Regions from separate parts of the Paenibacillus sp. IHBB 3054 genome, predicted to be linked through region 2. Evidence: a T-box and tRNA genes for the amino acid it is inferred to sense, from the RefSeq annotation. Region 2 holds a T-box; the other holds one or more tRNA genes.

Region 1 (15,884 bases), on a different contig from region 2:
GCTGACACCGGCAGGCGGAGCGCAGACAGTCACGCTGACCGTGCAGCGCTGGAAGGATCAATAACAGCTGCCATTAAATCTCTGCCACACTAATCGGTTTCCAAATGGATGTTTATAAACAAGGAGCGGCTCCCCGGGAGGCCGCTCCTTGTTTTAAGTTCTGCAATTCAAGCTCAGAACAGCTCATGGCTAAGCTAATTCCGGACAACATGTCTTAACGTGGATTCCCGGGCAATAAGCTCCGGTTCCAGCAGCAGCTGCCGTGATCCCGTATTTTTGCTCTGGATAAGATCCATCAGCCATTGGCCGGAGGTTACCCCAAGCTTGAAGGTATCTATATTCAATGAGGTCAGGGGAGGTGTGGTGTATCGGGAGAAAGGATATTCATCAAAAGCGGCCACACCGAGCTGTGCGGGGATTTCGATGCCCAGCTCGCGGGCGGCTCTTAGCACGCCGAAGGCAACATAATTGGTCATACATACGATGCAGTCGGGCCGGTCACCACCCTGCAGAAGCTGCATGGCGGCGCGGTAGCCTTCATGCTCGTCGGCTTGCCCATTCACAATTAATCTTTCCGGGGCGGACCTGCCTGCCTGGTTCAAAGCCTTAAGATAGCCGTTTAAGCGGGAAGTGAAGATTCGCTCATGCGGCTCTCCGCCGATGAAAGCGGGCTGGGAGTAGCCCTGCTCCAGCAGGTGGCGTGTCAGCATTCTGCCGCCGGCTTCATTATCGAAATCGACCCAGCTGGCCGGATCGTTGCTTTCGCCAATGGAGATGTAGGGAAATTCAAGCTGATCGAGCTGCGCGGACAGTTCTTCCGTCAGCACTGAATTGTTGGCGATAATTCCGTCGACACGCTGATTGTAGACCAGTCTGTTCAGGAAATCTCCCTCTTCATCATTATGCTGCACATTGCAGAGGGTCAGCTCATATTTCAGCGGACCGATCACGCTCTCTATTCCACCTATAATGTTATAGAAGAATTGATTCAGGAATTCGCTTCTTTTGGACATGTCAACCAGCAGCCCCACGGTATTACTGCTCTGTCTGGCAAGTCCGGTGGCGATGCTGCTCGGGGTATAGTTCATTTGCTTCATAATTTCACGAACTCTGCGTTTGGTGTCCTGCGAAATTTTCGGAGAATCGTTCAGTACCTTGGAGACAGTAGACTTGGCGACATTGGCGGCTTTTGCAACATCCGAAATCGTTACTTTCATTAGATTTCCCTCTCGAATTTAACAGGTTTTGTAATGATAATACCATAAATCGGGTGGAGCCTTAATGTTTTACGTCTCTGCTGGCAGCACATGCTGTCCCATTTTTACACTGCGTTGATAATTGCCTGGAGAACTGGTATTTTAGCCAAAATGGAGGTAGGATGTTCTCAATGACATAATGACAAGGAAGAGGATTTTCAGATGAAACCGTTTCGTATCCGGCTTACTTTTATACTGATGACTATGATCGGGATTTCCATGATCGGCGCCGGACTTACCATGGCCCAATTGTTTAAGGACTCCCATATTGCGGCCCTGGAGGAAAACATGTCCCGGGAAATAAAGCTGCTCTCCGGAACGCTTCAGTTTGCCGATATGAACAGCTCCGGCGCATTGAATTTCTATACGGAGCAGGCCAAGCATATCTCTAAGCTGACCAATTCCCGGATCACCTTCATTACCAAAGACGGCAAGGTCATCGGCGATTCGGAGAAGGATCCGCTGCAAATGGACAATCACTCCACCCGTGAGGAGGAAGTGCTGGCCGCCAAGGAAGGAATCGGACGGGCGATCCGTTACAGTGATACACTCGACCGGCAAATGCTGTATGTAGCCGGAGCAGTAGTCTCGGATCAGGGGTTCGACGGTTATATCCGGCTCTCCATGGAGCTGAACGCGGTGACGGAAGGACTTAGCCGGGCTTGGCTGATTATGGCCGGGGGACTGGTTCTGCTGTTTATTGCGGCAACCCTGGTGAGCTACAAGGTGGCTTCAAGCATGACCTCTCCGCTGGAGCAGATTACGCGAGTGGCCCGGCGCATTACCGACCTGGATTATGATGCCCGGGTGCCGATGAAGCGCAAGGATGAGATCGGTCAGCTTGCCACAGCAATCAATGCCATGGCCGACAGCCTGCAGACCCAGCTGAAGACGATCCGTGACAACGAGGATTTGTTGCAGAGCGTGCTGGATAATATGACCGGCGGCATTGTGATGATCAATGCGGAGGGCGAGATTGCGCTGCTGAACCGGGCATCGGAACGTCTGCTGGACGTGAAGAACAGTGAAATGGCCGGCTATTCCTACAAGGAAATTAAGCATCATTATGAGCTTACCCGATTGATTGACGAGGGAGTTACCCGTAAGGAGGCGATCCACGAGGAGCGGAGTATTTATAACCCGGCCGAGCGGATCGTCCGGCTTGACGGCGTGCCGATGATGCAGGATGGCTCTTACCGGGGCATGTTGTTCCTGCTGCAGGAGGTGACGGAAATCCGCCGTCTGGAGAAGATGCGCAGTGAGTTCGTGGCCAACGTCTCACATGAGCTGAAGACACCGGTGGCTGCGGTAAAAGGGTTTGCCGAGACCCTGCTTGGAGGCGGCGTTACGGATGAGAAGACGGCACGTTCTTTCCTGCAGATTATTTATGATGAGAATGAACGGTTGAACCGGTTAATCGGAGATATTCTGGAATTGTCCAAAATCGAATCGAAGCGCGTGCAGCTCGAATGCTCTCCTGTCCATTTAATTGAATTTTTTGATTCCGTACTGGGGACGCTCAGCAAAGTGGCAGAAAAGAAAAAAATCAGCCTCAGTGCAAATGTGCCGAACGAGCTGTTCGTCGAGGGTGACGAAGACAAGCTGCGCCAGATCTTTATGAATCTGCTCTCCAATGCAATCAATTACACGCATGATGGGGGAAGTGTGAAAGTAACCGTCGTCAACGGCCATAAGGCGGACGGCACGGAAACGGTTGTCTTTACCGTCAGCGATACCGGCATGGGCATTCCCCGCAAGGATTTGCCGCGGATTTTTGAACGCTTTTACCGGGTGGATAAGGCAAGATCGAGAAGCTCCGGCGGAACCGGCCTCGGATTGTCAATCGTGAAGCATCTGGTGGAGCTGCATCGCGGTTCGATTACGGTGGAGAGTGATCTCGGCATCGGCAGCTCGTTTATTCTGGAATTGCCGCTGCTGCAGGAGCAGGCAGAATAGGATGAGGCCCCGTTTACAGCTGGACACGCTCCCGGAAGTGCGTTTTCAAATTTGCCAGTGAGCCCTTCAAGGTTTACTATGGAATGGAATTCTTTTTAAAAATTCAGAAGTCTTTGAGATTTTACACCGAGTTAACATTCCGGTGATATGATGGGCTTGCGAACTGATTTGTAAATTTAAAAACATATGAAGACGGGGGAACCTATGGCACAACGATTGCTTGTCATTGAAGACGAACCGACGCTGGCACGGCTGCTGTCCTATAATTTGACGCAGGAAGGTTATGAAGTGACGGTGGAGGATCATGGAACGGCAGGATATGACCGTGCGACTAGAGAACCTTTTGACCTGATCGTACTGGACCTCATGCTTCCGGGAATGAACGGGATTGATATTCTTGATAAACTGCGCGGACAAGGCATCCGTACGCCTGTTATCGTGCTGACTGCCAAAAATGCCGAAGAGGATGTAGTCCGCGGCCTGAAATCCGGTGCTGATGATTATATAACCAAACCTTTTGGTGTATCGGAATTGCTTGCCCGGGTCAGCGCAGTACTCCGGCGGATCTCCGGACTTGCCGAAGAAGTCCAGCCGGAAGCTGTAGTATCGGCATCGACGATTATCCTGGGACAGCTGGAGATTTACCCTGAACGGTATGAGGTTTCTCTGGGCGGAGTCAGCATTAATCTGCGGCCGAAGGAATTTGAAGTGCTGCTGTATCTGGCTCGCAAGCCGGGTGTGGTGCTGACGCGCGACGATTTGATGAATGCCGTATGGGGCTTTGATTATATCGGCGGACAGCGGACGGTGGATGTCCACGTTAGCTCACTGCGCAAGAAACTGGAGCTTGATCCGGAATCAGTCCATATTGATTCGATTCGCGGTGTAGGTTACAAACTGGTAGTTAGCAAGAAAAGAGCGCCTGTCATTTGAAATGACGGTGTTCTTTTTTTAAAATATACAAAGAATTGAAATAATAAGGTCATCAGCACTTCGTGAAAACGGGACGATTGTTACCGATTTTACACTGCGTTAACAATTCTCTTCAACTCTATTTACACTGAAAGCTTATCATGGGGAACGAAGATGATGAGAAGGAGACGCAAAAACTAATGAAATCCATCATTGACATAGAGAAACTTGATCTCTACTATGAGTCTTTTCATGCACTGAAGGCTGTGGATCTGCAGATTCCGGAGAAACAGGTGACAGCTTTTATCGGTCCCTCCGGCTGTGGTAAATCTACATTACTGCGCACACTAAACCGTATGAACGACATGATTCCCGGAACACGTATTGAAGGTAAAGTGAACATCAGCGGCAAAAATATTTACAGCGACGAGGTTGAGGTGGAGAGCCTGCGCAAGCAGGTCGGCATGGTATTCCAGCAGCCCAATCCATTTCCCAAGTCGATCTACGACAACGTGGCCTACGGCCCCCGTCTGCATGGCGTCCGCGCCAAAGCGGAGCTGGACGAACTCGTAGAACAAAGTCTGCGGCAATCCGCGCTTTGGGAGGAAGTTAAGGATTTTCTGAAGAAATCTGCACTTAGCCTGTCCGGTGGACAACAGCAGCGTCTTTGCATTGCCAGAGCACTTGCGGTACAACCGGATATTCTGCTGATGGATGAGGCAACCTCCGCGCTTGACCCGGTTTCCACACTGAAGATTGAGGAACTGGTACAGGAGCTGCGCGATAAGTACACCATTGTTATGGTCACACATAATATGCATCAGGCGGCCCGGGTATCGGGCAAAACCGTGTTTTTCCTGAACGGTGTAATTGTAGAGGCTGCGGATACGGAACTGTTGTTCTCCAATCCAAAGGACTCCCGCACAGAAGACTATATATCCGGCCGCTTCGGCTAACCCCCCGCAGGGACCCGTTCCTGGAAATGACAAGCTGACCATACGTTTTTGAGGAGGATCGTTTTTATTATGATTCGCAGAAAAGAATTCGATAAAGATCTGGAAGAACTACGCAGTCTGCTGCAGCAGATGGGCGAGCATGTAACGGATGCTCTGGAAGGTGCAATCGTAGCTTTGCAGACTCTTGACACCGTACGTGCACAAGAAATCGTCAAAGCCGATTTACGGCTGAATGCCATGGAAGACAGAATAATGGAAATCGGTTCGCGGCTGATTATCACCCAGCAGCCCGTAGCCAAGGACCTGCGCCGAATTATTGTTGCGTTCAAAATATCCAGCGATCTGGAGCGTATGGGCGATTTGGCACTGGATGTAGCGAAGGTTACGCTGCGCATTCAGGGCCAGCAATTGATCAAACCGCTGGTGGATATTCCGCGGATGGCTGAAATTGTGGCCGTCATGATCGACGAGGCGATTCAATCCTATCTGGATGAGAACACCGATCTGGCGTACAAGATGGCCCAGGATGACGACCAGGTCGATCATTTGTACAGCGCAACGATTAATGAGCTGTACACTTATATGGTCGAAAAGCCGGAATCGCTGAATCAGGCGATGCTGTTGACGCTGGTTGGACGCTATATCGAGCGGATTGCCGATCACGCCACCAACATCGGCGAAAGTGTGGTTTATCTCGTAACAGGCAAACGCCCGGATCTGAATCAATAACGAAGGCACGATTGAGCTGGTGCTGGCTGACTTTGTGCAGCAGCCCCGAATGAATTTTGCGTGTACCTACTAAGCAGCAAGCTCCTGTACTGGAGGCTTGCTGCTTTTTTCATTTTTATTTAGAAGCTAAGCGGTTTTAGCAAGGGTAATAATGGAAATCCTACATTAAATACATAAATTCGGGCGCTTTCTCTAATTAGCGGGCGGGAACTTGCTTTATCGGTAGAATCCGCAGTTCATTTCGGATGTCTTGGTTCTTTTTTGAGCGGGGCATATGTTACTATGTAGGGAGTAAGCAAGATAAAGGCGAGGTGCTATAGTGGACAAGTTGATACTAATCGATGGAAATAACATCATTTATCGCGCATTTTTCGCCATGCCGCCGCTGACGAATACGGCGGGGCAGCAGACAAATGCGGTATACGGATTTACGACGATGCTGCTGCGTTTAATCGAGGAGCATAAGCCGAGTCATCTGATCGTTGCATTCGATGCCGGGAAGATTACATTCCGGCATGAAGGGTATGAAGATTATAAGGGCGGCCGTCAAAAGACACCGCCGGAGCTCTCCGAGCAGTTCCCGATGCTGAAGGACCTGCTGCGTGATATGGGGGTGCCGCAGTTTGAGATTTCCGGTTACGAAGCTGACGATATTATCGGCAGCATCTCGCGTGAGGCTGATGAAGCCGGACGCCAGGTAATGATCGTGTCCGGGGACAAGGACATGCTGCAGCTGGCCTCAGAGTATACGACGGTGGCACTAGTCCGTAAGGGCGTTACAGAAGTCGAGCTGTACGGACCGCAGCAAATCCGCGAGAAATACGATCTGACGCCAGAGCAGATCATCGACCTTAAGGGGCTGATGGGTGATGCCAGTGATAACATTCCCGGAGTGCCTGGCGTAGGCGAGAAGACCGCACTTAAGCTGCTGCACCAGTTCGGTTCGGTCGAAGGCGTGCTGGCCGGAACCGGCGAGCTGAAGGGCAAGATGAAAGAGAAGCTGGAGGAACATGCGGACAGTGCCGTGATGAGCAAGAAGCTGGCGACGATTTACCGCGAGGTTCCGCTGGAGCATGCCTGGGAGGATATGGAATTCACCGGAATTAAGGGGGATAGTGCCGGCCCGGCACTCGCCAAGCTGGAATTCAAATCCCTGCTTGAGCGCCTGTCGCTTAGCGCTTATTCGCCCAGCAGTGATGGAGCTGTAGAAGCGGTTGAAGCTGCCGTCCTGGATATTACCATCGTCGGTGAAAGTGAGCTGGAGGACTTGATCTCCGCTCTCCCGGGCATTTCCGCGCTGCATGTGGAATCAAACGGTGAGAACCCGCACCGTGCAGAAGTGATTGGCCTTGGCTTGTCTTCGCCGGAGCGGCATTACTTCGTGCCGTTTGCACTGCTGCAGAGCCATGCCGCAGCTCCGCTGCGGGCCTGGCTGGGAGACAGCAAGGCACCGAAGAGCGGTTACGACCTGCACCGCGCCGATCTGGCGCTGCATTGGCAGGGGATTCCTTTTGCCGGAGCAGCCAATGATGTGCAGCTTGCTGCTTATCTGCTGGATCCGACAGAAGCGAATCAGAACCTGAATGATCTTACCGCCAAATATGGCCTGCCCCGCTTATCTCCGGATGAAGAGGTGTTCGGCAAAGGCGCCAAATATAAAATACCGGAGCTTGAAATCCTCGGCAATCATGTGGCGCGCAAAAGCGCTACCGTGCTTGGTATCGTCGAGAAGCAGCAGCAGGAGCTGACCGAGACGGCAATGACCGGACTGTTCGAAGATCTCGAAATGCCGCTGTCGCGCATTCTTGCCGATATGGAAAAACAGGGGATTGCCGTCAATAAAGAAGATCTTAAAGAGCTGGGGAAAGAATTCGAAGCCCAGATTTCCAAGCTGGTTGCTGAAATCTACGAGATATGCGGAACCGAGTTCAACCTGAATTCGCCTAAGCAGCTCGGGGAAATTCTGTTTGTGAAGCTGGGTCTGCCTGTCGTCAAGAAGACCAAAACAGGATATTCCACCGATGCCGAGGTGCTGGAGAAGCTGGCCCCTTATCATGACGTGGTGCGTCTGATCCTGCAATACCGCTCGATCGCCAAGCTCCAGTCCACCTATGTAGAGGGTCTGCTCAAGGAAGTCTCCGAGGTGACCGGCAAGGTGCATACCTTCTACCGGCAGACCATTGCTGCAACAGGAAGGCTTAGCAGCCAATTTCCGAACCTGCAAAACATTCCGATCCGGCTGGAGGAAGGCCGCAAGATCCGCAAGGTCTTTGTACCGTCCGAACCGGGCTGGTCAATTCTGGCGGCAGATTACTCGCAGATCGAACTCCGCGTGCTGGCACATATTTCCGGTGATGAGCGGATGAAGGAAGCTTTTCTGCATGATATGGATATTCATACCAAGACAGCGATGGATGTGTTCGGAGTCACGGCCGACCAGGTCGACAGCAACATGCGCCGGTCCGCCAAGGCGGTTAACTTCGGCATTGTGTACGGCATCAGTGATTACGGACTGTCGCAGAACCTGGGGATTTCCCGCAAGGAAGCATCACACTTTATCGAGCAGTACTTTGAAGTATATGAGGGTGTGCGCCGCTACATGGACGATATCGTGCTTGATGCCCGCAAGCAGGGTTATGTAACCACGCTGCTGGAACGCCGCCGCTATCTGCCGGAGATCAATGCGAAGAACTTTAATCTGCGCTCATTTGCCGAACGTACGGCGATGAATACCCCGATTCAAGGGACGGCTGCGGACATTATCAAGCTGGCCATGGTCCATATGGACAAGGCGCTGTATGAGCGCGGGCTGAAGAGCCGCATGCTGCTGCAGGTGCACGATGAGCTTGTCTTCGAAGTGCCGGAAGATGAGCTTGAGCTGATGAAAGAACTGCTGCCCAAGGTTATGGCCGGCGCGCTCACGCTCTCTGTGCCGCTGAAAGCAGAGGTAAGTTATGGAAGTAACTGGTATGAGGCGAAATAGACTCCCCGCAGGCCCGGCAATTCCGGTATAATGGAGGAGAGGTGAGCTATTATGCCGGAATTGCCGGAAGTAGAAACAGTCAGAAGAACACTTAATGAATTAATTAAAGGCAAGCAGATACAGAATGTCACCGTCCGGCTGCCGCGGATTATCCAGCGTCCGGACGATACTCAGGCTTTTGCCCATATGCTGGCAGGCCATAGCGTGGTTCATGTGGAGCGCAGAGGCAAGTTTCTGCGTTTTGTATTTGACGGTTTGGTAATGGTCTCCCATCTGCGGATGGAGGGCCGGTACGGTCTTTTCCAGGGAGATGAGCCGCTGGACAAGCATACGCATGTCATCTTCCATTTCACCGACGGCACCGAGCTGCGTTATACGGATGTGCGTCAGTTTGGTACCATGCATTTATTCCAGCCGGGCGAGGATCTTCTCCTTAAGCCGCTGAGCAAGCTGGGGCAGGAACCGCTTGATTCTTCCTTTACAGTGGAGAGATTCAAGGAAATTGTCTCCGGCAAAAATACCAAAATCAAGCCGCTGCTGCTGAATCAGGAATATGTGGTCGGCATCGGCAATATTTATGTAGATGAGGCGCTGCACCGCGCCGGTATTCACCCGGAGGTGAGCGCGAAGGCGCTTACGGAAGAGCAGTTGAACAAGCTGCATCATGCGATTGTGGCAACGCTGACTGAGGCGGTGAATGCCGGGGGTTCCTCTGTGAAGTCGTATGTCAATGGCCAGGGAGAAAGCGGCAGCTACCAGCAGCAATTGCTCATTTACGGACGCAAGGACCAGCCCTGTGCCACCTGCGGCACTCTCATCGAGAAGAGTGTTGTAGGCGGCCGGGGCACTCATATTTGCCCAAGCTGCCAGCCTTTGGCTGCGGCAGTTAAGTAGGGCATCGCACTAGAGCAAGAGATGATTTACAGGCATTATACACCTCTGCTGTTCATGCTGCTGCAAAAGTAAGGCACCGACAGTTTGTCCCGCCCATATACTGTGTGAAGAATGCTCAATAAAGCGAACGGAGCCCGCGGAACGTTCCGCACGGGCTGCCGGTTCTTCACGGGAGGGATTGCGGGTGCTCAGCCCCTTGTTTTCATTGCTGCTGCTGGCTTTTGCCCTGAGCTTGGACGGTTTTGGTGTAGGCATTACATATGGACTCCGCAAAATGAAAATACCGTTGCTCTCCATTATGATTATCTCGCTTTGCTCGGGGATAGTCATTTGTGTCTCTATGCAGGTCGGTGTGCTGCTGGCGAAGGTGATTTCACCGCAGGCCGCTTCAAGCATCGGCGCGATTATTCTGGTCCTGATGGGCTGCTGGTCCCTCGTCCAGATGCTGATCCAGAAGGAGAAGGAGCACAGTCCGGGAGGACGGGAGACAGGAGCGGTACTGCTGTCGGGTGTAGCTTCCAAGGGGGAGGCTGCAACTGCTGACCTTGCAGATACGACTGCGGATTCTGTGAGTGAGATCGAAAAAGACGCGCAGAAGGCGGCAGTCTTTTCACTGGAGCTCCGCCATCTCGGGGTGGTCATCCAGATTCTCCGTACGCCGTCTTCGGCCGATATGGACGCCTCCGGGAGCATTTCCTCCATGGAAGCAATGCTGCTCGGAATAGCACTGTCGCTGGATGCTTTCGGAGCGGGTCTTGGGGCTGCACTGCTGGGATTCAGTCCGGTATCCACCTCGCTTATGATCGCCTTGTTCAGCGGAACCTTTCTGCTGCTGGGCATGAGAACAGGTCTTAAGCTGTCTGGACGTTACTGGATGAAGCATGCTGCTGTACTGCCTGCGTTAATGTTAATTGCAATGGGAATAATGAAGCTATTATGAGGTGAGTACATGATTATGGGCTTAACCGGAGGCATTGCTTCCGGAAAAAGCACCGTGTCCGCACTGTTTGTGGAAAAGGGAGCAAGACTCGTGGACGCTGATGCCATCGCCAGAGAAGTCATGCTCCCGGGACATCCGGTGCTGGCTGCAGCTGTGCTGCATTTTGGAGAAGGAATCTTGCTGCCGGATGGAACACTGAACCGAACCAAGCTTGGGGAGATCGTTTTTCATGATCCGGAAGCCCGGCAGGTGCTGAATCAGTTGACGCATCCGGCGATTCGCCAGGAAATCAAAAACCGTATGAACACAATGGAACAAGAAGACCCGCAGCGGTTGACTATTGTAGATATCCCTCTGCTGTATGAATCGGAGCTGGACAATCTTTTTGGGCAAATTGTGGTCGTCTATGTTCCCCGGGAGGTCCAGTTGGACCGGCTGATGGAGCGCAACAAGCTGTCTATGGAGCAGGCCCAAGGAAGACTGGATGCCCAGCTGGATATTGAACTGAAGCGCAGCAGAGCGGACTATATCATCGACAACAGCGGTACTCTTGCCCAAACTGAGCAGCAGGTTGCCGTATTGTGGGACAGGCTGGGCCTATGATGAAGTGGCTGCGTAAAAAAAGAGTGCTGCTCCTGTTATTCGTTGGATTCACTGCAATCCTGTTCTTGAGTACCAACTGGATGTCCTGGTTTTATCCGATTTATTATAAAGCAGAAATTCGTGAGCACAGCATCACCTACGATATGGACCCGTTCCTTGTGGCGGCCATCATCCGGGTGGAAACGAACTATAAGACCGGCCGGGAGTCCAAAAAAGGCGCACTGGGACTCATGCAGCTGATGCCGGATACGGCGAAGTGGGCGCTTGAAAAGGCCAAGCTTCCGGATGTCTCGCTGCAACAATTGAAGAGGGAGCCATCGGCCAACATTGAGCTTGGAACCTGGTATTTGTCATCGCTTTCCCGCCAGTTTGATGGCAACCGTACCGCTGTGATCGCAGCCTATAACGCAGGCCCCGGGAAAGTGAAGAGCTGGCTGGAAAAGGGCAATTGGGACGGTACAGCGGCTTCCGTGAAGGATATCCCGTTTGGCGAGACCCGGCATTATGTGCAGCGAGTCATTTATTACTACGACCAGTACACGGAGATTTACAGCGAGTTCTAAGGGAGAATACTGTATTTGTACGAAAAAAGAAGCATTAAACAGCCTTGTGGGCCGTTTAATACTTCTTTAGGCAAGCTTATGGGGACAGGTTATTTGTATTGACCTGCCAGTGATTGCTCAGCCAGGGTTACAAGACGTTTAGTGATGTAACCACCGATCGAACCGTTTTCGTAAGAAGTTTTATTGCCTTGGTATCCATCTGGGGAGAGCGTGATACCTAGTTCTTGGGCAACTTCATATTTCAGTTGTTCCAAGGCACCGCGTGAATTTGGAGCTACCAGGTTATTGGAGCTGTTGTTTTGGCTCATTGCTGTTCACCTCCTATCGGTTGGTAACTGTATTATGTGCCGGACATGGCATATTCATAACATCAAATAAACGGTGTTTTCTGGAAATAAAATCAGCTTACTGGTAGCCGGCGTATTGCCGGACCGGAAAGCGACCATTAATGCAAAAGGAAGTGACTTAAGGCTTATGAAATGCCCTTACTGCGATCACACGAATACGAAAGTGCTTGACTCGCGTCCGGCCAACGAGAATAAGTCCATCCGGCGCAGGCGGGAATGTGAGCGCTGCAGCAAGCGGTTTACCACCTTTGAGATGATTGAAGAAACTCCGCTGATCGTGATCAAAAAAGACGGCAGCCGCGAAGAATTCAGCCGCGACAAAATCCTGCGCGGTCTTATCCGTGCCTGCGAGAAACGTCCCGTCTCCGTAGAGCGCCTGGAGTCTATTGTCTCCGAGGTGGAGAAGTCGCTGCGCGGCATCGCCTTAGCCGAAGTGGAGAGCCGTCAGATCGGCGAGCTGGTCATGGAGCAGCTTTACCCTGTCGATGAGGTCGCTTACGTCCGCTTCGCCTCCGTGTACCGCCAGTTCAAGGATATCAACATGTTTATGAAGGAACTGAAGGGACTGCTCTCTAAAAACACCGAGGAGTTTGAGGGGTTGTAGAAGCAATTTGCGCACCCCGAAAAACTTTTTTTGAAAAAGTGTTGACACCGAAGGCGATTTTTTATATTATATAGAAGTCGCCTACGGAACTTAAACATGACGAAGCGATGGGAGCTAACAGCTCAGTCCGGATTTTAGAATACATAGTTGTAGTTCTAAATCAGCCACATGGGGCCATAGCTCAGCTGGGAGAGCGCATCGCTGGCAGCGATGAGGTCAGGGGTTCGATCCCCCTTGGCTCCACCAAATTTCATATGGACTCTTAGCTCAGTTGGTAGAGCAGTAGACTCTTAATCTATTTGTCCAGGGTTCGAGCCCCTGAGAGTCCATCCTAAAGAACGGCAGAAATGCCGTTTTTTTGCTGTTTCCGGAAGCGGGAGGATGAAGCAGAAGTGGGGAACACAGATCTGTTTAAAACTACTGGTCCATTTCTTCTTAGAATAGAACGTTCATTATTTCACAAAACGTTTGTTTAATGAACAGTTGGGACAATCCATTTTTCATACCACTTGTGTCTTTCAACTTTCATATGTGAGGATTCCAAATTATATTTTCTTCACCCTCATTAATAGCTTGTTGATAATAATTAACTTTTTTTCGTAGCAACATAATTTGTTGTGTGACTTCTTGAAGGTAATCTTCTGCCAATAATTGTTGATCTCTTATGATGTTATAGCGTTCTTCCACGGTATCTGATCCCTGTTCGCATAAATCGATGTATCGTTTGATATTCTCAATTGACATACCAGTCATGCGCAGTGCTTTGACGATTTCAACATATTCCACGTCCTTTGAGGAAAAAAGACGTACATTCTGATGATTTCTTGTGATATTTGGAAATAGCTCTTTTTTAGCATAGAACCTTACAGTATGGGGAGATAACCCTGTAAAATTTGCTACCTCATTAATGGTGTACATGATATGCTCCTTTCTCTTGACTGAGAGTAACTCTCAGGTTGTATATTTATCATAACTTATAAATGCTTGATAGAGAAAGGAAAATGATTGGTGGAAAATAAGGTATGGTTTGTTACGGGAGCTTCGACTGGACTAGGGAAAGCCATAGTTTTAGAGCTAATAGCTAAAAAGTGCAAAGTAGTAGCAACATCGCGTAATCCGCTAGACATAGAACATTACCTGCCTGGCGCTCAGGAGAATGACAATCTTTTGGTTTTACCGTTAGACGTCACAAACAGTCAGCACATTAAAAGTGTTGTTGAAGCAACCAAACAAAAGTTTGGCGGAATTGATGTTCTTGTTAATAACGCAGGTTTTGCCTACTTCTCACCTGTTGAAAATGCTGATGATCAGCAAATTGAAAATATGTTTGCTGTGAATTTCTGGGGAGTCAAGCACATGATAGATCATGTGCTACCAATTATGAGAGAGCAAAAGAGCGGAACTATTTTAAATATATCTTCTCTAGGCGGTTTACGTGCATTTGCAGGTTTCGGATACTATCATGCCACTAAGTTCGCTTTAGAAGGCTTTTCCGAAAGTTTAAGTCAAGAAGTTAAGCCTCTAGGAATTAATATTTCCTTGGTAGAACCAGGGGATTTTAACACGGATTTTGCAAGCAGATCTGCAACTGAAAATGTAAATATTATAGAAGCATATCAAGCAACGGCAGGTGAAAATATCAAAAACCTTAGAGAATTATCTGGACATCAGCCGGGAGACCCTAACAAAGCTGCCAAGGTAATATATGATCTGGTGAATCGTGGTGATGTTCCTTTGCGAATTCTTTTAGGGAGTGATGCCTATCAGCGGGCAATGGAAAAGTTAACGGGTATGCAAAAATTATTTTCGACCTACCATGATATAACAATTAGCACCGATTATTAAAAGTAATGGGGGGAGTTCCTAAAGCCATGAATGGCTGGTTGGAATGCCCTCGTTTTTTGAACAGGTAGACGTGAGCGCTTGGTGTGGACACTCCGTGAACGGGACCGGTGTTCCAATCGCTGACATGAACGAGACTGTCAAACGCAATTGTAGCGCCTTCGTTTTTCCCCATTTCTAGTGGTTGCAACGAATTTTAGATATTTAGAAGATACTGCAACGGGTTCTGGGAACCTACAGACCGCCTTATGATGGAAAGCATGTAATCCATAAGGCGGTCTTTGTCTTGTCTTCAGATTATTGCGGGTTCGCTCTGAGGAAGGATAATTAGTCATCAGAAGGATCGGCTTTGAAGCCGGGCATCCAAGACGACGGTCTGCTCTTGTGCAGAGAAGTTAGTGACTACAATCAGCATTTCATCATTTAGGGTCTGCTGATAGTCGAAAACATTGGGATGCTCCTCAAGCAGTAGTCTGTAATCACTGTACTGTAGACAATAACTTCGTACGTTTACGCAGCCGGAAATTCACAGTAGTAGTACCATGAACATTACAACAGCTTGGCTTAAAAACAGCCTCCATCTTTCAAAATGACGCCGTGGAGCGAATTCCAGAATATAGGGACATCGGATTCGGTGTTGTATTGGCCAGGAATTAGTCCTTGTTCTTGCGCGTTGCTGATCATGGTTAATCATTGCCTCATGGCCGTTACAGTACGGCGTATGCTTCTTCGTCGAGCTTGTGGAGATTTTCAGTATTTTGCATGCGAGCTTCTTGGTAGGTTTTCAACTTTCGTGTGTTCGTATTGTAGGAGGCATCTTAGCAGGAAATGTATACAGTTGATCCTTAACTTGTCTATAAAACGATGGAGGCTCAAAGATCATATTGACTTTCTAAAATCGAGTGGGTACAATGATACCATTAGGAAACGTCGTTACCATAGATGCGAGATACTTAACTTTCATAAGAATCGAAAAATACTTCTGAGCATTGGTAACGATGTTTCTATATTGCAACACGGTAATCTGATCTTACAGGGAGGACAATACGATGAAAGCTATACAACTGACAAACGGCTTCGGCTTTGAGGAATTAACCATGACGGAACTCGACAAACCAACGCCAGGCCCTAAGGAGGTGCTGATCCGCATGAGGGCAGCTTCTCTCAATTATCGGGATTTAGTGGTCCTCAGCGGATTAATGCCGATCGAAGTCAAATTCCCCTTCATTCCATTATCAGACGGAGCGGGAGAAATTGTAGCCATTGGACAAGGCGTAACTAGGTTTCAGGTCGGACAAC
Region 2 (15,884 bases):
AAGGAAAAACATGAACGTGCTGTAGAAATATGGCGTGATCCGCTGGATCAGAAGGAAGAAGAGATCAGCAGGCGTTTCCGGGAGAATGAACAGCTGCTTAACAGCTGCAAACAAGCCTTGAGTGTTATGGATCAATGGATTCAAACATTAGTAAGCCAAAGCAAAATCATGGATACCCATGTTGAGGGACGGGTCCAACTGCGGGATGTTCCTGAAGAGCTGCAGCAGCGGGTAAAAGATAATTGTGAGCCGCTGGTAGCTGACTGGCTGCTGCGCAGCAAGGAAAGCCGCAGCGAGCGGTCAGAAATCTCCCGTAAAGTGAAGGAAGAAAAGACGTCTTTAAGCAGCAAATTGGCGAAAAGCGGCTGGAATGCCGAGCTTGAGACCAAGATCCAGGAGCGGCTGAACACTGTACATTGGGATGACTTCTCGATAGCCCGGCAGGTGCTTGATTCCATGCTCCAAAGCTCGCGCGATCAGATTGAGAGCATCCGCAGCGACAAGGAAGGGATGGAGCTGTCCCGCAAGCTGTGGGTTGGCCGCGCCGCCAAACGTGTCGTGCAGATAGTCGACATCCTGAAACGTATGGAACGCCGGATGATCATTCTTAATGAGAATGGACATGCTTTTCCATTGGTCCGCCTGAATTACAAGAACATTACGGTGCCGAAGACTAGTGATGATATCGAGCCGCTGGTCAGTGATTATTTCAATCGCTGCATTAGCGGGCTGTTGGAGAAATATGCCAAGATTGAGCAGGTGCCGGCAGCCGCTATCAAAGAGATGATCAATGACGGAAAGATCGTATACGCCGCGATGCAGAACCGTTTTCCGGTGCTTCAGGTCTACAAGCCGGTGACTGAGAACTATTTCCTGTATGCGGCTCCCGAAGAGTACCATTATTCCGACTGGGAAGTTATTAACCGCGGAGCACTGGATGAGGCTGTCGGCAGCGGCGGGCAACGCCAGTCTGTGCAGCTGCTGGTTGCTATGATGATCATGACCCATAAGCGGGTCAACCGCGAGAACAAGGGCTGGACGGTTTTCCTGTACGATAATCCATTTGGTGAGATGGTTTCGAACAACGTACTTGATCCGGTATTTGAAATATCCAAAGCACTCAAATTCCAGTGGCTGATCGTTACGCCGCCCGAGCTGGTTAAGAATGATGTCAGCATCCGTTTCGGCGTGTACTGGCAGCTGTATTTTGGGGGAGATAAAGGAGAAATGCTGGAATCCACGCTCATTAAAGGTGGCCGAAAGCTGATCCCTGCCTCTTTGTTCTGACCATATCATTAATCAGTCGCGCTATTTATCGGCAACTATAGAAATAAAGTAAGAGACCCGGCATCACGCTGAGTCTCTTTTTGTTCTATCAGGCTATGTTTTGAATATACTATTTTCGTATGGAAGGAGAGATGAAGATCATGGAAATTCGGATGAGACAAAAGACGTTTATCATAGCTTTAATTGTACTGCTGCTGAGTATGCTGCTGCCCGCTTTTAGCTTGGCCCAAACTGCCGTGCCTGAGCACACGGACTCTTTTTACGTAAATGATTTCGCCAATGTGATTGATGAGAAAACCGAAAATTACATCGTCAACTATGGAATTCGTTTGCATCAGCAGAGCGGTTCACAGGTTGTGCTGGTGACAGTGGACTCTACAAATGGAGCTGCGATGGAGGAGTATGCAACCTCGCTGTTCAACGCCTGGGAAGTAGGCTCAGCTGACAACAACAAGGGTGTGCTGCTGCTCTTCTCGATCAAAGATAACGAGTACTGGGCGGTTAGGGGCAGAGGCCTGGAGGACGAGCTTAATGACGCTGTTTTATCGCAAATTCTTTCCCAGTCGCTTGAGCCGGACTTTGTCAAGAAGGAGTATAGCTTCGGGGCACGTAAAACTTACGGGTCACTGATCCAAAAGCTGGGCGGAGTCTGGAAGGAGCAGGTCGGTTCCAAAACCTACGTGTCCGATAATGCCGGAGTTCTCAAACAGGTCAGCAAGCTTTATCTCAACCAATCCAGCAACCGTTTCAAGACAACGACCGAAAGCGGCATTTATGTGGTTACGGTTAAAAATTCCGCAGACAAAAACCTGCAGGAAAGTACGTATTCGAAATTCGCCTCCATTGGGGCGGGTTCCAAGGATGTAATGCTGGTGCTGGACATCGGCGAGGACAATTACCATATACTGCAAGGCAAGGATATCGACGGAATGCTGACCAATGAGGCGATGCAAGAAATTCTGGATACGGTGCTTGAACCGGAATTTGCCCGAAAAAATTACGCAGGTGGTGCGGTAGCAACAGTCAATGCTTTGCACAAATTCTTGTTGGCAAGAGCAGATATTCCCCAGAGTTCCACAGTGGCAAGTTCAGAGACTATTGCCGTTTCCAGTACGGCTGCATTACCGGCTGACAAAGCAACGGTAGTGGAAAACCAGCCTGTTTCTATATCCAAAGGTATAATAGTCAGCGGTCGGTTTCTTGTGTTTATCCTGTTATTTAGCCTTGCGATAGTATGGCGGAACAGAAAAATCGCACTATACGGTTATGGCAGCCGCTGGTATAACCGCAGTCATCGTCCGCGTCGTAGAACAACAAATCAGTTGCAGAGCAGCTTGTGGCAACCGGGCAATTTAAGTTCAGCGTTGACGAATCACGGAGACGGCGGTTCAAGCAGCGGCAGCCGCAAGGAAAGACACGGATGAAATGATGGCGGAAAAAGCAATATCCAATGCCCGAGTGACCCTACAAGGTCAACGGGCATTATTTTTTATGTGAAGTTTAATATTACTTTGTTAGTCTAACTCTTTGATCATCTTGAAATTATGCAGGATAACACCTTTTCGCTCCACCGCCTGCATCTGAACGGACCTATAGCCGTGATGTTCAAAAAATGGCTTTGCCGTGATGCTTGCATCGACAGTTACTTGGACCAGTCCCAAGCTTCTGGCCTCGGCTTCAAGTACATTTAACAATCCCGAAGCAATGCCTTGTCCCTGAAAGTCTTTATGCGTAAATAGTCTGTCCAGATATCCCTCAGGTGACATATCCGCAAAACCGATGATGTTGTCATTGAACTGGACTATATAAGAAATGTGGCTGCTTAACGATTCTTTCCAGGCATTCTGCCGGGTTTCCCGGTCATTGTTATCTGCCCAGGCGTCAAGTTGCTGCTCAGAATAATCTTTTTTATTTACGGAATGAACCGTCTCATAGAACAAGGTAACAATTTGTTCGATATCCGAAAGCCGAAACTTTCTAATCTCAAAATTTTTAAAATTCATTGGCAATCCCCCTCCAAACGACATTTAACCTCATTATAGTACACGGGTCTCCTAACCTTCGGCAGCAGAATTGAAAAAAATGAAACTTTTAATCTTTCATTATCGTCTATGATGAAAGTATATGTTTTCATGCTTATTACCATTAATAGAAGTATTAGGGAGGCTTTACGAAGTGAGCTCATCATTACCTCAGAGCAATGCTGTAAGCAAGAAGAAGAAAAAACCGGTCCGCAAGCGCAAGAAAAAAAGCTTTTTACGCACACTCTCCAGACTTTTTTTAATCTTGATCCTATTACTAATCGCCGGCGGGAGCTGGCTATATTTTGCGCCTTCCGCGCATAATCTTCGCTACTTGATCGCAGATACGCTGATTACCACTCAGCACCGCTATATGGCGAAATATATCATTGGTGAAGATGAACTGAAAGACCGGGTTAAGGAGTACAATGAACGCTTTGTGCATATGGGAGATGAGAAGGACACCCATACCATTGTACAGCCGCCGGTGGAGGTAGAGAAACCTCTGGTCGAGATTGAGGAAGTGTCCGGCACGGGTTATTCAGGTTATGTCATGACCGTTAATGATCCGACCAAGGTACGGCTGGGTGTTCCCGGCAAAATTGGATCGGGCGAGAAAGTGTCCAGCATGGTGTCACGAACCGGCGCGATTGCCGGTGTGAACGGTGGCGGCTTCGCCGACCCGAACTGGAAAGGCAACGGATTTAAGCCGATAGGTCTCGTGATATCGCAAGGAAAATTATTTTACAATGGCTTGGGCGGAAAAAAATCAACACAAATCGTCGGCCTCGATAAGCAAGGCAAAATGATCGCCGGCAATTATTCGCTGAATGAGCTCAGTGATCTTGGTGTACAGGAGGCAGTGTCCTTTCAACCGAGATTGATCGTCAACGGCAAGGGCCTCATTAAGAATGCGGCCGAAGGCTGGGGGATTGCTCCAAGAACGGCGATGGGTCAACGTGATGACGGTGCCCTTCTATTTGTGGTGATCGACGGACGACAGCCCGGATACAGCATCGGCGCCAATCTATATGATGTGCAGCAAATCATGCTGAAGCACGGAGCGGTGATCGCTGCCAATCTGGACGGAGGTTCATCCACCGTACTTGTTAAGGACAACGAGATCGTTAACAAACCTTCTTCGCAATACGGAGAACGTTATTTGCCTACGGCTTTTCTGGTGTTTGAGCACCCGGAGCAGGCGGATATTACGAACATCTGGGAAGGCCTGGACCCTGCGAAGATCGATGCTGGAAAGAAGCGGACACATTAAACTGCCGGTATCCTAGACAGAACAGACGTGGAACGTCAGAAGGTTCTATGCTACGATATCTTCTGTGATGCTGAATTATCGCTTAAGGACCGGAGGGGGAACAGGGTTGACATTGCAGCAGCTCCGCTACGCAATTGAAATTGCCAACAGCGGCTCGATGAATGAAGCGGCCAAAAGGCTTTTTGTGTCGCAGCCCAGTCTCTCCAACGCCATTAAGGAACTGGAGAGCGAACTGGGAATTACTATATTTGAACGAAACAACAGAGGGATCAGCATCTCTGCTGAAGGGATGGAATTTCTGGGCTATGCCCGGCAGATCATTGAACAAACCGAGTTTATGGAGAACCGGTATACCGGCAAGAAACGCAGCCCGATTTATTTTTCCGTATCGACCCAGCATTATGCTTTTGTCGTTGATGCGTTTGTCAGGTTGATGAACGAGCGCAATGTGGCGGAATATAATTTCAGCCTGAGAGAAACGCAGACTTATGAAATTATTGAAGATGTCCGCACATTGCGCAGCGATCTCGGTATTCTGTATATCAACGAGAGCAACTATAAAGTGATGAACAAGCTGTTCAGCGACGGGAACCTGAAATTCACCCCGCTGTTCAATACGAACCCGCATGTTTATGTCAGAACGGGCCACGCACTGGCCGCCAAGGAACGGGTTACACAGGACGACATTCTTCCGTTCCCCTATATTACCTTTGAGCAAGGGGATAACAATTCGCTGCATTTTTCCGAAGAGATGCTGAGCTTCACGCAGATTCAGAAAAATGTTAAAGTGACAGACCGGGCCACGCTGACCCATTTGTTGCTGGGGAGTGATTCCTATACGATAGGCACGGGCATTATGGCCTCTGAGCTGAACGGCGAAGGGCTCGTAACGGTTCCTTTTGACAGCAATGAAGTGTTCACGGTTGGCTGGATTGCCCACAAGGACCGCAAGCCAAGCGAAATCATGTCCGGGTTCATTGAAATTCTGAATGATCTGGTGTCTGAACAATATTTCGACTTCAATCAATCCTTACTATAACAGCAGGAGGGACGTATGATCAGTTCAGTTATCGGCTCCAAAAGAAATGCTCCTCCCTTTCGTTACGACATCGTCGGCAGCTTCCTGCGTACAGATGAGATTAAGACCGGCCGCAATCTGTTTGAACAGGGTGAAATCACGGCAGAGCAGCTTTATGAGATAGAGAATCAAGAGATTTCCAAGCTGCTGGAACAGGAAAAGGCGCTGGGACTTAAGGCGGTCACAGATGGTGAGTTCCGGCGTTCCTGGTGGCATCTTGATTTCTTCTTCGGAATCCAAGGCACACAGAAAATCAGCCTGAACCAAGGCGGCGGCTCGAAAGAAACTGCCCAGCGGGCGGAGAGCTTCAAGATTGTCGGTAAAATCGCCTTTACGGATCATCCCATGATCGGACAATTTATCAAGACGCAGCAGTTAGCCGGAGATGCGCCGGTAAAAATGACGATTCCTTCTCCTGCCTTGTTTCATTTCGTGCAGGATTATAACGGGAATGAAATTTATCCGGAGCGTGAAATGCTGTACGCAGATATTATTGCAGTGTACCGGGCAGCGATTCAGGCTTTCTATGATGCGGGCTGCCGCTATCTGCAGCTGGACGATACGACTTGGGGAACGCTCTGCAGCGGCAAACACCGGGCGCATCTGCGCAGCCGGGGAATTGATCCGGACCAGCTGGCGCAGGACTATGTGCGGCTGATTAACGAGAGCATCTCTCTACGTCCGGCGGATATGACGATTGCCCTGCATGTATGCCGGGGGAATTTCCGCTCCACCTGGTTCGCCGCTGGGGGATATGAGCCGATTGCCGAAGTGCTGTTTGCTCAGGCGGAGGTCGATGCCTTTTTCCTTGAATACGATAATGAACGGTCCGGTGATTTCGCGCCGCTGCGGTTTATCCGTGATCAATTTGTAGTACTGGGGCTGGTGACTACCAAACATGGAGGCCTTGAGAGTAAAGAGCAGCTTAAGCTCCGAATTGAAGAAGCCGCCCAATATGTTAATATTGAGCAGCTGTGTCTGAGTCCGCAATGCGGATTTGCTTCCACGGAGGAAGGCAATATGCTGACCGAGGAAGAGCAGTGGGATAAGCTGCGCCTGGTTATTGAAACCGCTAATGAAGTCTGGATCTGAATAGAATACGAGTTACCCCCTGAGAGACCGCTCCTGAAATTAGGAGCGGTCTCTCAATGCAGATTCGTTAGTTAGCAAGGAGACGGGAATCTGGCAGCTTCGAACGAAGTGGTGACAACAAATGAAAATTGATCTATAAAGCCTGGAGTTGTGGTGGTGGCAAAGATTTCAACCCGATCGCCGCCGTTCAGTTTCAAGATCGTAGAAACACTTGTGGCGTTGCTTCTGTTTACATTGGTGCCGAAAAAATCGTTGTCTACCGGTGTATTAGGAGACTGAATGCCATTCACCAGGATCACAAGTGCAATGACGTAATTGACAACAGGGTTTACCGGATTGACGGCAATCAATGAACTGATGGAATAAACGCCTGAAGTTTTTGGAATAAACACGGAGTGGATGGGATCATATTCACCGCATAAATCGAATTGAACCACAGGAAAAGGAATTTTGGTAAGCTGATCTGCTTTAGTTATGCTGACAACGCTGTTAGGGGCACCGATTGCCCTAAAAGCCGATGGACGGATTGTGCTCCAGATATCCAGAGGTCTTATTCTTTTCGGTTCAACTCTTTTATGTTTTTGGATTTTTATGACCAAAGGTCTTCTTCTGAAATTTTTTTTGCGGATCGGCTTATACATGATATCCCTCCTAAGTGTAGGTGTTTACCTCATTCAACTTATATATATGGCACTTGCAGTTGATTGAAATAGGTGAATAACAGGGGATATCAGCACATTTATGGTGATATACCTATTCATCAAAAGGATGTTATTGACAGATGTACATGAACCGGGTTACTATTGCTTACAATAACTTACATCAACAACAGCAATGAAGAGAAGAGTAATTGGAACGTATTGTTCACAGAGAGCTCCAGCCTGGTGAAATGGAGCAGCGATGATTCCAACGAATAAAGTCTCCGAGCTTCATACAGAATTGAGTCGCTTGCTCAAGGATGGTATGACGGGATCTCCCGTTACAGAGATAGGGTATAAGTGTAATGGCCGTACCCGAAGAGGTGAGCAGGGTAACCTGTTCGCAAACAGAGGTGGTACCACGACGCTAATTATAGCTCTCGTCCTCAAGATGACAATCTTGAGGACGGGAGCTTTTTTGCTTTTCCCAACTAAAAAAGTAGAGGTGATTGGTTATGCATTGGGCAGAAAAAATAGCGAGTCAGTTAATTGAAATGCATCCTGAGCAGCAATCCTTTGTGTGTGCTTCGGGGATCAGCCCGTCGGGTTCGGTACATATCGGGAATTTCCGGGAGATCGCGACGACTTATTTTGTAAGCAAAGCGCTCGAAAAAGCGGGCAAAAAAGTGAGGTTTATTTTTTCATGGGATGACTTCGACCGCTTCCGGAAGGTTCCTAATCATGTAGATCCCGGCTTTGAACGGTATATTGGATTGCCTTATTCCAAGGTTCCGTGTCCTTATGGCTGCCATTCCTCCTATGCGGAGCATTTCGAGCAAGAATTTGAACAAGCGCTGACGGCATTTGGGATAACACCCGAGTTCATCTATCAAAGCAGGGAGTATCAGTCGCGCCGCTACAATCCGGCCATCCTTCAAGCGCTGCGCCGCAGAGGGGAGATTTACGATATTCTCATGTCATTTAAAACAGGGGAAGCCAGTGCAGAAGACAGAGCCGCTTTTTATCCAGTTCATGTATATTGTGAGCAATGTGGAAAGGATAGCACTACGGTTGTGGATTTTGACGATCAGGCAGAAACATTAACCTATACATGTACATGTGGTCAGCATAGCACTATCTCTGTCCCGGAGGCTGCTATAATCAAATTGCATTGGAAAATAGACTGGCCGATGCGCTGGGGAATGGAAGGGGTAGTTTTCGAGCCCGGTGGACGCGATCATTCCTCTGAAACAGGCAGCTTCAACGTAGCCAGTGTGATTTCCGCACAAATCTTTGAGAATAAACCGCCATATTACGTGCCTTACGAATTCATCAGCATCAAAGGCAGCCACGCCAAAATGTCCAGCTCGTCGGGAAACCATTACACGCCTGCGGATCTTCTGAAAGTGTATACCCCGGAAAATCTATTGTTTCTGTTCGCAAAATATCAGCCGAATGCCGCTTTTCATATTGGGATGGATGAAGATGTACTCCGAAATTATGCAGAATTTGAGCGTTTTCGTGAAGCCTACCCGTCTCCAGCACTCCCTGAAGAGATCAAAGCTGCTTTGGAGCTGTCCATGAACCATGTTGCAGAGGCCAAGGCTCCAAGCTTCAGTCAGGTCTCCGGTATTCTGCCGCTTGTGAACTTCGATTTCGAACTGCTGAAGGAGATAATGGCACGTAGCGGTGGAGGGCATGATGATGAGGAGCTGCTGCAACAAACCGCAAACCGTGCGGAGCATTGGATCAGACAATGGGTTCCGCAGCGCATGATTACGGTGAATACTGAACCTGACATCGCCTATTATCAGACTTTAGAGCCCGGCGAACAGGAATGGATTAAAGATTTTTGCAGCTTACTGCGAAGAGGAGGAATGGATGAACAAGAGCTGATGACGGAAATTTACGCAATTTGTCACCATAAGGACAAAAAAATAATGAAAAACAATCAAAAACGTTTGTTTAAAATCATCTATCAATTCACTCTCAATCAACAGGAGGGACCGCGGATTCCCGTGTTAATTCAGGTGCTGGGAGCGGAACAATTACTGGCTTTGTTAGACTTTTCCTAGCAAATGGGCTGCCCTTTACGTGATCGTTCGATCAGAGGTATAATAGAAGTCGACTGTTTATAATTAATGTTGGAAAGTGAGCGGAAACTATATGGGTCGTAAATGGAATAATATTAAAGAAAAGAAAGCATCGAAAGATGCCAATACAAGTAAGGTCTACGCCAAGTTTGGGGTAGAGATTTATGTAGTCGCGAAGAAGGGCGAACCTGATCCGGAATCAAACCGGGCGTTGAAGGTTGTTCTGGAACGCGCCAAAACGTACAATGTGCCGAAAGCCATTATCGACCGTGCTTTGGAAAAAGCCAAAGGCAGCGGTGATGAGAATTATGTTGAACTTCGTTATGAAGGCTTCGGACCAAGCGGCTCAATGATCATTATTGATGCGCTCACGAATAACGTTAACCGTACAGCTCCCCTGGTACGTTCCGCATTCAGTAAGAATGGCGGCAACATGGGTGTCAGTGGTTCGGTAACGTATATGTTCGATCAAACGGCCGTTATCGGTCTGGAAGGCAAATCTGCCGATGAAGTGATGGAAATGCTGATCGAAGCGGACCTGGATGTTCGCGATGTTCTGGAAGAGGACGAGGCTGTCATTGTCTATGCCGCGCCGGACCAGTTCCATGCGGTACAGGAAGTGTTCCGCAATGCAGGCATAACCGATTTCACCGTGGCAGAACTAACCATGCTTCCACAGAATTATGTCGCGCTTGACGAAGATGCCGAGGCTCAATTTGAGAAGCTGATTGATGCTCTGGAAGAACTGGATGATGTACAGCAGGTATATCATAATGTAGATTCCGAAGAATAGCAGCACTGATTTCATCCGAAGACGGCCAGCAGATGTTTTGTCTGCTCTGGCCGTTTTTTATATGAGACAGCAATTATGCCTTCAGGGACCCAAGAAGTAACTGAGCATGTTTCGATGCCATGACCCCACTTTATGTGGGGTTATTTTGTTAGGGGACGCTGGAAAGAATAATCTGGCTGTGGAAATGCCAAAATAAGCTGGAACACTAATAAGTATCCAACTTAAAGGAGGCAACACAGTGCCGCATGAAACAACGCCCGATAAGAACCTGATCAATACGGTAGAAGAACTGGAGAACGCACCCGTCAACAGCCAGGAAGCCCAGCAAAGGGAGCAGAAAAAGCTCGACATCCGCAAAGAGTCGCTCCGAGATGATAGGACGACTTATAAGAAAAATGAACAAAACACGTATAAGTGATCCTTCCACTTGAGTAGCACCGAGAAAAAGTGACAGAAGATATTCTGTCGCTTTTTTGTCAATTATACACCATTTGGTCTAGCGCATCTTAATAATCCAGAAGACGTCCATTATCATGCCATTGACCGTACATTTTATTTTCTTTAGTGTTTGTTATAAATTTGTCTAGTCTACTCTTAAATAATTCAGGCTGTTTAATATTGCATTGTATCGTGTCGATCCGAACTCGTTGATAAAGAGCTGGAAATGCCAAGAAATTCTCATACACTTGCCTTTCCTCTTTAAGCCTTTGCTCAATAACCCTTTCTATTTTAAAAGAATCGTGGTCCATATCAGGAAGTACCTTTCTTCCTTCATCAGTCATTAACCCCAACTTTTCGAGGCGGCGGACACGTTCTTTATTCAATTCAGTCCAAGAACTTTTTTTGCTTCTAGGAGACAGTCTCTGCACCAACTCAGTTTCTGATATTTTCTTTTTGACTCCATCGATCCAGCCAAAACATAAAGATTCTTCGACCGCGTCCAGTATAGCAACGTATCTGGGGTTGGCGTCATACTCACTACGACCCAACAATATTTTTCAGTCGTGCCATTTTCCTGCAGCCAAACCCTCAAATCTTCTCTCGATACTGCTGTAATTAGATATTCAATTTCCATAGATGAAAAATATTCTCCTTTCCTAGTATTCATACCTCCATCATAGCAAAGGCGGCTTGCTTTTAGTATAAGTTTACGACCATACATAATCTTACTGCCTTCCGGGCTTCGGTAAAAGACGTACACCATTCCATGTATTTACATTTTATTAGTAACATTTGTAACTGACTTGATGGGCAAAAATTGATAAATATAAATTGTAAGCGTTTTTATAACATGACTGGGGGAATGGTTGTGAAAAAGGTAACAAAGATATTGCTGGTAGCCGGTATTTCATTGGCAGTTGTAGGAGTAGGCAACAGCAACGTGCTGAATGATGTATCATCAGCCGCCAGTGCACCACTCAAGGTAGGCCGGGTAGAAGCGGCAGCACATGGCACGAAATGCTTCACCGTAGCTGTTGCCGTAGTTCAAAACGGTGTAATCGTGGCTGCTTCGCTGGATGATTATCAATTCCTGAGCACAGATGTGGCCAAGGGAGTGCCTAACTCCGATGCCGATTTCGGACAAAATTATAAAGACCCTGCAATGGTTCTGGCCTCCAAGAAGGCCAATAACAAATATTACAGTGAGCATATGAAAGAAGAAGCCAAATCCACAGTTGCTTATGACAAAAACTTAGCTGCTGTTGAGAAATTTGCGACCGGCAAGACGATTAAATCGCTTGAAGCTACGCTCGCCAAGAAGAGCAAAGAAGAAATGGTGGATGCCGTTAGCGGGGCTACGCTGGTGGATACTAAGGGTTACTTAACGGCTATTTTGAACGCAGCCAAAGCTGCCAAATAACACAGTCGCTTCGATAGATCGAATACTAGACTCCTTCACGGCTGCTGCTGTGAAGGAGTTTTTATTTCTAGGGTAAAGAACACCGCCCTTATCAACTGCCAAGCCGTATCTAAGTTATAGATGAAGTAGATAAGTGGAATTATTTATGCTATATTTTTCACATGGCTTTTAACAAACGTATGTTCCTATAAATATGACTAAAGAGAGAAGGTGCGCCTCAGAATGTCTGAATTCCGCCTCTTAAGTGTTGTGCATGTCTTTATGATTAGAAACCAGCAGCTGCTGCTCCTCAGGCGCTTCAATACGGGACATGATGATGGATATTACGCGTTCCCGGCGGGACGTCTGGAACGTGGTGAAGGGGTAATGGCCGCCGCAATTCGTGAGGTTCAGGAAGAATGCGGCGCTGTAATTGCTCCCGGGGATTTAGAAATGACCGGAGTAATGCATATTAAAACTCCCCATGACGAACGGGTTGATTTTTTCTTTATCGCCAAGCAGTGGTCAGGTGAAATAAGCAACGCTGAACCCCACAAATGTGATGATCTTCGCTGGTTTCCATTAGACCGGCTGCCAGCTAATCTTCTGCCTGTTGCCGGTCAGGCGCTGGACCAATACAGGCAGGGAGTATGTTTTTCGGAACATGGGTGGAACCAGCAATGAGAGAGGAGTAAATTATGCTGACTATGATAAAGGGGCCTTATTTGCAGTGGCCGACCGAAGAGTCTATGACCTTCATGTGGGAAACCTCTAAGCCTGCTACATCCAGAGTGGAAGTGATGAGGGCAGAACGAATACATAGCGGTTATCAAGGAAACTACAAGCAGCCGGAACAGATCCTCGCCGGTGCTGAGAATTCAGGATATTCCCTAATCCATCAGCTTACGGTTAGCGGACTGGAGCCAGGAACGATTTATTTCTACAAGGTGTATTCTCAGAATGAGCAGGAGGCGGCAGAAGCAGGGCCATTTCCCTTTAAGACAGCTATGTTGCCAGGAGTGCCGTTTTCATTTACGGTAACCAGTGAAACCGGCGGCTACAGCGGTTTTGATATCACAGGCGGAGAGATCAACAACAGCATCTTTGCACAGATGAAAAAGTACCGTCCGGACATCAGCCTGTTTATCGGTGACATTGTTAACGATGGAACAAATTATGCCGATTGGGATCAGTATTTTTTCAGTCCCGGAAAAGAGCTGCTGCAAGACACCCCCTGCTTTAGCTGCTTAGGCAATCATGAGAACGGAGGCTCATGGTATTATAATTTTTTTGCTTTTACCGCTCCGAAGAATTATTACTCCTTTGATTATGGAGATGCTCATTTTATTGCTCTGGACAGCACCGATTTCATAAACAATGATACTTATCCTGACAGCTCGGGGAAATTTCAGGCAGGATATGCGCAATATGATTTTCTGGTTCAAGATCTGCAAAACACTTCCGCCAAATGGAAAATTGTCTACTTTCACTATTCTCCTTATGTGTCCGGCGGGTATCAGGTTGAAGCACTGCGGGCGCTTTGTCCATTGCTGGAGCAGCATAGTGTGGATCTTGTACTCAGTTCCCATACGATTGTGTATGAACGAAGTTATCCGCTGCGCTCCGGCAAGCTGGATTTCAAGGACGGGATCGTATATGTCGTAGCTGGGGGAGCCGGAGCAATGCCAGAGTGGCTGCTGCCCAAGCGGGAATGGTTTACTTCACAATCGCTGGCAGTGCCGCATTTTCTGCAAGTAGCAGTAACTCCACGACAATTGGAAATTCGCGCGATCGATCATCAAGGAGCGTTATTCGATAAATTTAGTATTTTCAAGGATACGGATGGAGCAAAGGAGTTTGTGTGAGGTCTGGGTAAAGGTATGCTGAGCTAAATAATAAGCGGTTGACTCATTAGGTAGCTAAAGTTAGCACAGGGAAATAAATCTATGGTGCGCTCATCCAAAATTGTGTATGCTGGAGTTTGTTTAGAGGGCAGTCTCTGAAATACATAGCAGGAGGATTTGCGCAGTATGGAGCATGCAAGCATAAGTATGATAGCTATTCTGGTCATTTGCGGATTTCTGGCCGGACTGATTGATTCTGTAGTTGGAGGCGGCGGGCTGATTGCAATTCCGGCACTGCTGTCTGCGGGTATCCCATTACCCTTACTGCTCGGGAGCAACAAATTAGCCGGGACGTTGTGCTCCTTCACAAGTACCGCCTCTTTTATGCGTTCCGGGAAGATCAACTTTCAACTGGTCAAAGTACTCATTCCTTTTTCCATCATCGGTGCAGTGGCAGGTTCACTTACAGTCAGGCAGGTGCCCTCGGAGTTTCTGAAGCCTCTGGTTATTGTCATGCTGGTCGTGATCACAATTTATACATTGTTCAAAAAAGCTTGGGGAGATGTATCCACATTCGCCGGCAGCAGCAAAAAATCACGTCTAATCGGTATTGCAGTCGCTCTGCTTATCGGTTTCTATGACGGTTTTTTTGGTCCGGGGACCGGTTCCTTTCTGATCTTTGCCTTCCTGATGATGGGGTTCGAGTTCGTGACAGCCGCAGGAAATGCTAAAGTGCTCAATTTCGCCAGCAATATTTCAAGCTTATTGACCTTTGTAGCGTTAGGCTCGGTCAGTTATTCCTACGGACTGATTATGGGAATCCCGATGGTGATCGGGGCCGTTGTTGGGTCCAGAATTGCCATCCGCAAAGGTGCCGCATATATCCGTCCGTTATTTATTGCGGTGACGGTCATCTTGATCAGCAAGCAAATCTGGGATACGATGCATTAACAAGAAGAAATGGCGGAGTGGTGGGAAAGAATACATCGTAATGGAACGGTTCTTCGATACAACCGGAGACGGAAATGGAGTGGGACACAGTTATGACTAATAAGCTTTACTACGAATCTGCCTATTTGAAGGAATGGCAAACCAAAATCAGCCGTGTGGTTGAGAAAGAAGATGGCTTGTATTTAGCTTTGGAAGAAACGGCCTTTTATCCTCACGGTGGAGGGCAGCCCTGTGATACGGGGTTTATCAATGAACTTCCAGTCCTTGATGTTATTCTGGAGGACGATGAAGTACTGCACAAGGTAGAACATTTACCTGCAAACAACCAGCTCAGCTGCCGGATTGATTGGGACAAGCGGTTCGACCATATGCAGCAGCACAGTGGCCAACACCTGCTCTCGGCCGTATTCCTCGATCTCTGCCAGGCCATGACATTAAGCTTCCACCTTGGCACTGAATATGCCACGATCGACATTGAACTGCCGGAGCTGGCTCCGGCTCAGCTGGCGCTTGTAGAACGAGAGGTCAACCGGCACATATACCTGAATCACAGCATTACAAGCTATTTCGTTAATGAAGCAGAATTGGCGCGTCTGCCTCTTGTGAAGCAGCCCAAAGTGACGGAGAACATCCGGATTGTCGAAATTGATAGTGTAGAATATAACGCCTGCGGAGGGACGCATGTCTCTTCTACAGGAGCCATCGGCATGATCAAGCTGCTGAAAGCAGAGAAGCAGAAGGGCAATATCCGAATTACTTTCAAATGCGGAACCCGCGCACTGGAGGAATTTAATGAGAGTCTGCAAATTCTCAGCGTACTGTCCGCCAAATACAATACGGGCAAGGATGAAATCATTGACCGTATTGAGAAGTGGGAGCAGGAACATAAGGATCTGCAGCTGGAGCTCACGGCATTGAAGGACCAGAATGACAGCTTCACCGCCCGGGAGCTGTTGTCAGCCCTGGAACCGGAC

The links. A T-box is a leader RNA that pairs with one kind of tRNA and senses whether it is charged. The one in region 2 lies ahead of lysS (lysine--tRNA ligase), so its partner is inferred to be a tRNA-Lys.
Region 1: it has a tRNA-Lys gene. The T-box ahead of lysS (lysine--tRNA ligase) is inferred to sense a tRNA for this amino acid. The anticodon was not compared.

The regions. Positions count from the first base shown of each region.
Region 1 is NZ_JBOFBG010000023.1:39,169-55,052, forward strand. It holds gene ACQ76X_RS22370 (carbohydrate binding domain-containing protein) at 1-64, shown strand, start outside; gene ACQ76X_RS22375 (LacI family DNA-binding transcriptional regulator) at 195-1,217, opposite strand; gene pnpS (two-component system histidine kinase PnpS) at 1,419-3,212, shown strand; gene ACQ76X_RS22385 (response regulator transcription factor) at 3,417-4,145, shown strand; gene pstB (phosphate ABC transporter ATP-binding protein PstB) at 4,325-5,080, shown strand; gene phoU (phosphate signaling complex protein PhoU) at 5,150-5,809, shown strand; gene polA (DNA polymerase I) at 6,129-8,792, shown strand; gene mutM (DNA-formamidopyrimidine glycosylase) at 8,844-9,686, shown strand; gene ACQ76X_RS22410 (manganese efflux pump) at 9,871-10,626, shown strand; gene coaE (dephospho-CoA kinase) at 10,636-11,229, shown strand; gene ACQ76X_RS22420 (lytic transglycosylase domain-containing protein) at 11,229-11,792, shown strand; gene ACQ76X_RS22425 (alpha/beta-type small acid-soluble spore protein) at 11,882-12,100, opposite strand; gene nrdR (transcriptional regulator NrdR) at 12,267-12,743, shown strand; tRNA gene ACQ76X_RS22435 (tRNA-Ala) at 12,914-12,989, shown strand; tRNA gene ACQ76X_RS22440 (tRNA-Lys) at 13,000-13,072, shown strand; gene ACQ76X_RS22445 (MerR family transcriptional regulator) at 13,269-13,661, opposite strand; gene ACQ76X_RS22450 (oxidoreductase) at 13,752-14,588, shown strand; gene ACQ76X_RS22455 (zinc-dependent alcohol dehydrogenase family protein) at 15,635-15,884, shown strand, end outside.
Region 2 is NZ_JBOFBG010000004.1:233,875-249,758, reverse strand. It holds gene ACQ76X_RS07880 (hypothetical protein) at 1-1,287, shown strand, start outside; gene ACQ76X_RS07875 (TPM domain-containing protein) at 1,428-2,711, shown strand; gene ACQ76X_RS07870 (GNAT family N-acetyltransferase) at 2,802-3,290, opposite strand; gene ACQ76X_RS07865 (phosphodiester glycosidase family protein) at 3,463-4,581, shown strand; gene ACQ76X_RS07860 (LysR family transcriptional regulator) at 4,688-5,620, shown strand; gene ACQ76X_RS07855 (5-methyltetrahydropteroyltriglutamate--homocysteine S-methyltransferase) at 5,636-6,751, shown strand; gene ACQ76X_RS07850 (ABC transporter permease) at 6,823-7,392, opposite strand; T-box leader at 7,577-7,840, shown strand; gene lysS (lysine--tRNA ligase) at 7,905-9,464, shown strand; gene ACQ76X_RS07840 (YebC/PmpR family DNA-binding transcriptional regulator) at 9,556-10,275, shown strand; gene ACQ76X_RS07835 (hypothetical protein) at 10,514-10,693, shown strand; partial or broken gene ACQ76X_RS07830 (YdeI/OmpD-associated family protein) at 10,782-11,350, opposite strand; gene ACQ76X_RS07825 (hypothetical protein) at 11,585-12,136, shown strand; gene ACQ76X_RS07820 (NUDIX hydrolase) at 12,359-12,799, shown strand; gene ACQ76X_RS07815 (metallophosphoesterase) at 12,814-13,980, shown strand; gene ACQ76X_RS07810 (TSUP family transporter) at 14,146-14,910, shown strand; gene ACQ76X_RS07805 (alanyl-tRNA editing protein) at 15,003-15,884, shown strand, end outside.